2 regions of the Acidovorax sp. LjRoot117 genome follow, and region 2 is predicted to be linked to the other one. Evidence: predicted binding sites of a transcription regulator. Region 2 holds the regulator's gene; the other holds the start of a gene.
What was found. The regulator NrdR, encoded in region 2, represses ribonucleotide reductase genes. The targets are predictions, from matches to a motif close to CACNANATNTNGTG.

Region 1 (3,389 bases), on a different contig from region 2:
CATCGACTTGTCGGCAAACTCCACGGCCTGCTGCGACGCGTAGGGGATGCGCAGTTCGTACAGGCTGTCCTGGAAGGCCATCAGGCCCAGGCCCACGGGGCGGTGGCGCATGTTGGAGTCGCGGGCCTTGGGTACTGCGTAGTAGTTGATGTCGATCACGTTGTCCAGCATGCGCATGGCCACGGTGATGGTCTTCTTGAGCTTGTCGTGGTCGATCTGACCATCCTTCAAGTGCTGCAGCAGGTTGACCGAGCCGAGGTTGCACACGGCGGTTTCGGTGTCGCTGGTGTTCAGCGTGATCTCGGTGCACAGGTTGGACGAGTGCACCACGCCGGCGTGCTGCTGGGGCGAGCGCACGTTGCAGGCATCCTTGAAGGTGATCCAGGGATGGCCGGTCTCGAACAGCATGGTCAGCATCTTGCGCCACATGTCGGTGGCCTGCACCGTCTTGGAGGGCTTGATCTCGCCGCGCGCAGCTTTCTGTTCGTAGGCCACGTAGGCCTTCTCGAACGCGGTGCCGAACAGGTCGTGCAGGTCGGGCACGTCGGAAGGCGAGAACAGGGTCCAGGTGCCCTTTTCCATCACGCGGCGCATGAACAGGTCGGGGATCCAGTTGGCCGTGTTCATGTCGTGCGTGCGGCGGCGGTCGTCGCCGGTGTTCTTGCGCAGCTCCAGGAACTCTTCGATATCGAGGTGCCAGGTTTCCAGGTACGTGCAGACAGCGCCCTTGCGCTTGCCGCCCTGGTTCACGGCCACGGCCGTGTCGTTGACCACCTTGAGGAAGGGCACCACGCCCTGCGATTCGCCGTTCGTGCCCTTGATGTGCGAGCCGAGGGCGCGCACGCGGGTCCAGTCGTTGCCCAGGCCGCCGGCAAACTTGGACAGCAGCGCGTTCTCCTTGATGGAGTCGTAGATGCCTTCCAGGTGGTCGGGCACCGTGGTCAGGTAGCACGAGGACAGTTGCGAGCGCAGCGTGCCGCTGTTGAACAGCGTGGGCGTGCTGGACATGAAGTCGAAGCTCGAGAGCACTTCATAGAACTCGATGGCGCGGGCTTCGCGGTCGGATTCGTTGAGCGACAGGCCCATGGCCACGCGCATGAAGAAGCACTGGGGCAGCTCGATGCGGGTCTTGCGCACGTGCAGGAAGTAGCGGTCGTACAGGGTCTGCAGGCCCAGGTAGTCGAACTGCAGGTCGCGGTCGGCCTTGAGGGCGGCGCCCAGGCGGGCCAGGTCGAACGTCAGCAGGCGCTCGTCCAGCAGTTCGTTGTCCACGCCCTTCTGGATGAATTGGGGGAAGTACTCGAGGTACGCCTGGCCCATGTCGGCCTGGGCCACTTCCTTGTCCAGCACCTCGCGCACGATGGTGTGCAGCAGCAGGCGGGCGGTGGCGTAGGTGTAGTCAGGGTCTTTTTCGATCAGCGTGCGCGCGGCCAGGATGGAAGCCTTGTAGACCTCGTCCATGGGGACGCCGTCGTACAGGTTGCGCATGGTTTCGGCAACGATGGGGTCGGCCTTGATGTCCGCGCCCAGGTTCACGCAGGCCGATTCGATCAGGCCCTGCAGGCGGTTCAGGTCCAGCGCCACGCGCTTGTCGCCATCCATCACATGCAGCAGCGGTGCCGCTGGCACAGCGGCCTGTTGCTCGGTGTGGCGGGCACGCTCCTGCGTGCGGCGCTCACGGTAGAGCACATAGGCGCGGGCGATCTCATGGTGGCCGCCGCGCATCAGGCCCAGCTCGACCTGGTCCTGCACGTCTTCAATGTGGAAGGTGCCGCCAGCGGGGCGCGAACGCACCAGCGCGCGCACGACGTTCTGCGTCAGCGTGTCCACGACTTCGCGCACGCTGGCAGAGGCTGCGCCCTGGGTGCCATGCACTGCAAGAAAGGCCTTCATCATCGCCACCGCGATTTTCTGGGGCTCGAAGGGCACCACCGCGCCGTTGCGGCGGATGATCTGGTAGTGCGGGAGCGATTGGGTGGCGGCCACTGGCGCTGCCTGGGATGCGGGCGCATCGACCGTGGCGGAGTGGGGGGTGACAGGCGTGTTCAAAGCAGCTTGCATGGGTGTCCTCTTCTATGGGCTGTCTGGGGTGTGATGCTCGGCTGGGAATGCAGCCGGGCCGGGAGATCGGTGTGCCGGGCTTTGGGGTGGGCACACTATATATGGTGTGTCTCGTGCGTTCAAGACACTACCGGTAGTGTATCGCGGTAAAACTGCCCCGAGGACGACACGGCTTGTGCTAGGCGTGCGAAGCAGAGGTCGGGCACCTCCGCGCAATCCATTGAAACGCGGGGATGTGGGACACGCAACCCGCATGCCGACACGCGTTGCGCGGGATTTCGCCGCCGAGGCCGCATGGTTCCTTGGGGCCACCCAGCACTGCAACAATGTGCAAGCGCACAAAGAAAAAAACGGGATGTGGCGCTGGGGCCGCAGTGATCAGCGGGTCGACGGAGGGTCGGCCAGCGTGGCGGCAGGAAACCGGCGCAACGGCCAACGCAGTGCATCCTGAAGACGGCGCCAGTCGAACCCTGGCCCGGGATCTTGCTTGCGACCCGGGGCAATGTGCTCATGGCCGGCGATGTGCTCGATGGCGTAGCGCTGTTCGATGTCCCGGCACAGTTGGGTGAGCATCTGGTACTGCGCCGCTTCGAACTCCAGGCCTTCCAGGCCCTCCAGCTCGATGCCGATGGAGTCGTCGTTGCACTGGCTGCGGCCGCGGTAGGCAGACTGGCCCGCATGCCAGGCGCGCTGGTCGCAGCTCACGAATTGCCAGAGCTGGCCCGTGCGCTCGATGAAAAAGTGCGACGACACGGCCAGGCCGCGGATGCTCTGAAAGTACGGATGGGCGTCCCAGTCGAGGTTGTTCGTGAACAGCTGCTGTACCTTGCCCGTGCCGTATTCACCCGGCGGGAGGCTGATCGAGTGCACCACGATCAGGTCGATGGCCTGCGCGCCCTGCACAGGGCGCTCGCCGTAGTTCGGCGAGGGGATCCGGTGTGCCCGCTGGTGCCAGCCGCCGTCCCAAAGTGGGCCTGAGTCGTCCTGCGCGGCTTCAACCGATCTCGTCATTCGCATCCTGGTCGTTGGGCGCGGCAATGTTCAGGCGGGCGATGCGGTAGCGGATCTGGCGCAGGCTGATGCCCAGGCGCGCCGCGGTGGCCGTGCGGTTGAAGCCGGCCTCGCGCAGGGCGCGGATGAGGATGTCGCGTTCCTGCTGGTCCAGCCAGGCCTGCAGGTCGCTGGGCAGCGGTACGGAACTGCCTGGGTTGTGGTGAGAGCCGGATGGTGCCTGCAGGGTGGCGTGCGCGTCGCCGGCCGCGACTGCCGGCGCACTGGACGTGGTGGCCGCCTGGTGCGGCACGGCCCGCGCGCCAGCGCTATCCAGC
Region 2 (3,389 bases):
CGGCACCAACACCGTCCAGCGGCCCCGCGTGCTGTCGGTGTCCGCAGGGTTCGCCTACCAGTTCGACCGGACCCAGCCGCCCGGCGCGCGCATCAGCCAGGTGGTGCTGCACGGCGTGCCGCTGCAGGACGACACCCCCGTGCGGGTGGTGATGAGCAGCTACCTGGACAGCGGCGGCGACAACTTCACCGTGCTGACCGAAGGCCGCGACCGCCTGGTGGGCGGGCTGGACCTGGATGCGCTGGAAGCCTACTTCCGCACGCGAAGCCCGGTGGCGGTGCCCGCCACGGACCGCATCCGGCCGGCTGCAGCCACCGCACCGACGGCACCTGCCGCACCACCGGCGCGCTGAGGCGGGCGTCGGTTACCCCTTGCCAGGGCGCAGCGCGGCGAGCCAGCGCAGGGGGTTGAAGCCCGTCACCAGGCCGGTGGCCACCAGCACCAGCGCGCCGCCCCAGAGCATGCCCGGGCCCAGCGCCTCGCCCAGGAATACATGGCCCCAGGCCACGCCGAACAGCGGGATCATGAACGCCGAGCTCATGGCCGCCACCGGCGAGACCTGCGACAGCACGCGCAGGTTGAGCCAGTAGGCCAGGCCCGAGGTGAAGACGCCCATCACCACCACCGCCGCCACGGCGCCGGTGGTAAAGCGGGCCTCGGGCAGGCTCCAGGCCGCGCCCGGCAGCAGCAACACCAGCGCGGCGGCGTGGATGCCCGCCGCGATCGCCAGAGGCGACATGCGCGTGGTGGCGCGCTTCATCCAGGTGGTGGAGATGCCATAGCAGGCCGATGCGACGATGCAGCCCAGTGCGGCGATCAGCAGCACTGGCGTGGGCTGCACCGGTCCCAGCTGCACGATCAGCGCCACGCCCGCAAAGCCGCACAGGCACCCCAGCCATTTGCGCAGGCTCAGCGTGTCTTCCTTCATCCACGCAGCGGCCAGCACGCTGAACGGGACGGCCATGGTGTTGAGCAGCGAGCTGTACCCCGCCGGCAGGTACAGGGCCGCCCAGGAATACAGCAGAAACGGCGCAGCCACCGTGAGCGTGCCCAGCCCCAGCAGCTCGCGCCAATGGCGCCACGGCCAGCGCTCGCCGGCCACGCGCATGATGCCGATCAGCGTGAGCGTGGCCAGGCCGATGCGCAGCGCCGCCATCACGTTGGGCCCGAGCACCGGGCTGGCAATGCGGATGAAGAGGAACGAGGCGCCCCACAGGGCAGACAGCAGCACGAGCTGCAGGAAGTGGCGTGATTTCACCGGGCGCATTGTCGGGCACCGCGCGGGGCGTTGCCTGCACCGCTGCAGCGGTCGATGGGAGCGAAAAATGCCTCTACCGCTCGACCAGTAAGCGCTGGCAGCTATTGAAAATATAGCAAACGAATTGCGGTGCGCAGAGTAGGGCGTGCACCGAGCACCGTGCAATGTGCAACAGGTGGCGCTCAGCGGATGACGGTCGGTTCACCCGTGGTGCGCGCCGCTGTCATGGGGTGCAAGGTCCGCAGGCGCAGCTTGTCAGCGCTGTGCCCATCACATCCAGGGCGGGTCTGCCAGGGGTGCCAAGAGTGCCAAGAGTGCATGCGCAGGAGCGCATTGCCGAGCGGGTGCTATGAAAATAGTAGCTTCTGGCGCACACCAGGCAAGCGGTAGAGGCTATTTATACCCAAAAGTGGCAATGCCGAAACAGCCCGCGGCGGGCCAGTGGCAGCTCACTTGCGGACTTCGTCCACCATCGCGCGGAAGTCGTCGATGTCCTCGAAGCTGCGGTACACGCTGGCAAAGCGGATGTAGGCCACCTTGTCGAGCTTTTTCAGCTCGCGCATCACGAGTTCGCCGATGCGCGCGGACATGATTTCACGCTGGCCCAGGTTGAGCAGCTTTTCCTCAATGCGCTCGATGGCGCTGTCGATCTGCGTGGTGCTCACCGGGCGCTTGCGCAGCGCCAGGTTGAACGAGCCCTGCAGCTTGCCGCGCTCGTACTCGATGCGACGGCCGTCCTTTTTCACGATGGCCGGGAAGCTCACTTCCGGCCTCTCGTAGGTGGTAAAGCGCTTGTCGCAGGCGCCACACTGGCGGCGGCGCCGGATGAAGTCCCCTTCTTCAGACACCCGCGTTTCGACGACTTGCGTTTCGAGGTGGCTGCAGAAGGGACACTTCATGGGAGCTGATCGGCCGGAGTCGGTGGATTAGCGGTAGACAGGGAAGCGGGCGGTCAGCGCGTTGACCTTCTCGCGCACAGCGGCGATGTTGGCTTCGTCGCGTGGGTTGTCCAGCACGTCGGCGATCAGGTTGGCCGTGGTGCGCGCTTCTTCTTCCTTGAAGCCGCGCGTGGTCATGGCCGGGGTGCCGATGCGCACGCCGCTCGTCACCATCGGCTTTTCAGGGTCGTTGGGGATCGCGTTCTTGTTGATGGTCATGTGGGCGGCGCCCAGCACGGCCTCTGCTTCCTTGCCGGTGATGCCTTTGGCGCGCAGGTCGACCAGCATCACGTGGCTTTGCGTGCCGCCGGAGACGATGCGCAGGCCGCGTGCGGTCAGCGTCTCGGCCACCACCTTGGCGTTCTTCACCACCTGTTCCTGGTAGGCCTTGAAGTCGGGCTGCAGCGCTTCCTTGAAGGCCACGGCCTTGGCCGCGATCACGTGCATCAGCGGGCCGCCTTGCAGGCCGGGGAAAATGGCGCTGTTGATGGCCTTCTCGTGCTCGGCCTTCATCAGGATGATGCCGCCGCGCGGGCCGCGCAGGCTCTTGTGCGTGGTGCTGGTCACCACGTCGGCGTGGGGCACGGGGTTGGGGTACACACCCGCGGCGATCAGGCCGGCGTAGTGGGCCATGTCCACCATGAAGATCGCGCCCACGTCCTTGGCCACCTTGGCAAAGCGTGCGAAGTCGATGTGCAGGCTGTAGGCCGATGCACCGGCGATGATGAGCTTGGGTTTGGTTTCGTGGGCCTTCTTTTCCATCGCTTCGTAGTCGATGGCTTCGTTGGCATCGAGGCCGTAGGACACCACGTTGAACCACTTGCCAGACATGTTCAGCGGCATGCCGTGCGTGAGGTGGCCGCCTTCGGCCAGGCTCATGCCCATGATGGTGTCGCCGGGCTTGAGGAAGGCCAGGAACACGGCCTCGTTGGCCGACGCGCCGCAATGGGGCTGCACGTTGGCGGCTTCGGCGCCGAAGATCTTCTTGACGCGGTCGATGGCCAGTTGCTCGGCCACGTCCACATGCTCGCAGCCACCGTAGTAGCGCTTGCCGGGGTAGCCTTCGGCGTACTTGTTGGTCAGCTGGGTGCCTTGCGCCCACATCACGGCGGGGGAGGCGTAGTTCTCGCTGGCGATCAGCTCGATGTGGTGCTCTTGGCGGGCGTTCTCGGCCTGGATGGCGGCGAAGAGTT

Region 1: a site for NrdR is predicted at 2,155-2,168, ahead of ACSQ3D_RS11500 (ribonucleoside-diphosphate reductase subunit alpha). Genes of this name have one in related genera too.

The regions. Positions count from the first base shown of each region.
Region 1 is NZ_CAXUPO020000003.1:396,621-400,009, reverse strand. It holds gene ACSQ3D_RS11500 (ribonucleoside-diphosphate reductase subunit alpha) at 1-2,061, opposite strand, end outside; gene ampD (1,6-anhydro-N-acetylmuramyl-L-alanine amidase AmpD) at 2,440-3,072, opposite strand; gene ACSQ3D_RS11490 (sigma-54-dependent transcriptional regulator) at 3,056-3,389, opposite strand, start outside.
Region 2 is NZ_CAXUPO020000015.1:93,644-97,032, reverse strand. It holds gene ACSQ3D_RS25225 (bifunctional metallophosphatase/5'-nucleotidase) at 1-352, shown strand, start outside; gene ACSQ3D_RS25220 (DMT family transporter) at 365-1,267, opposite strand; gene nrdR (transcriptional regulator NrdR) at 1,708-2,157, opposite strand; gene glyA (serine hydroxymethyltransferase) at 2,185-3,389, opposite strand, start outside.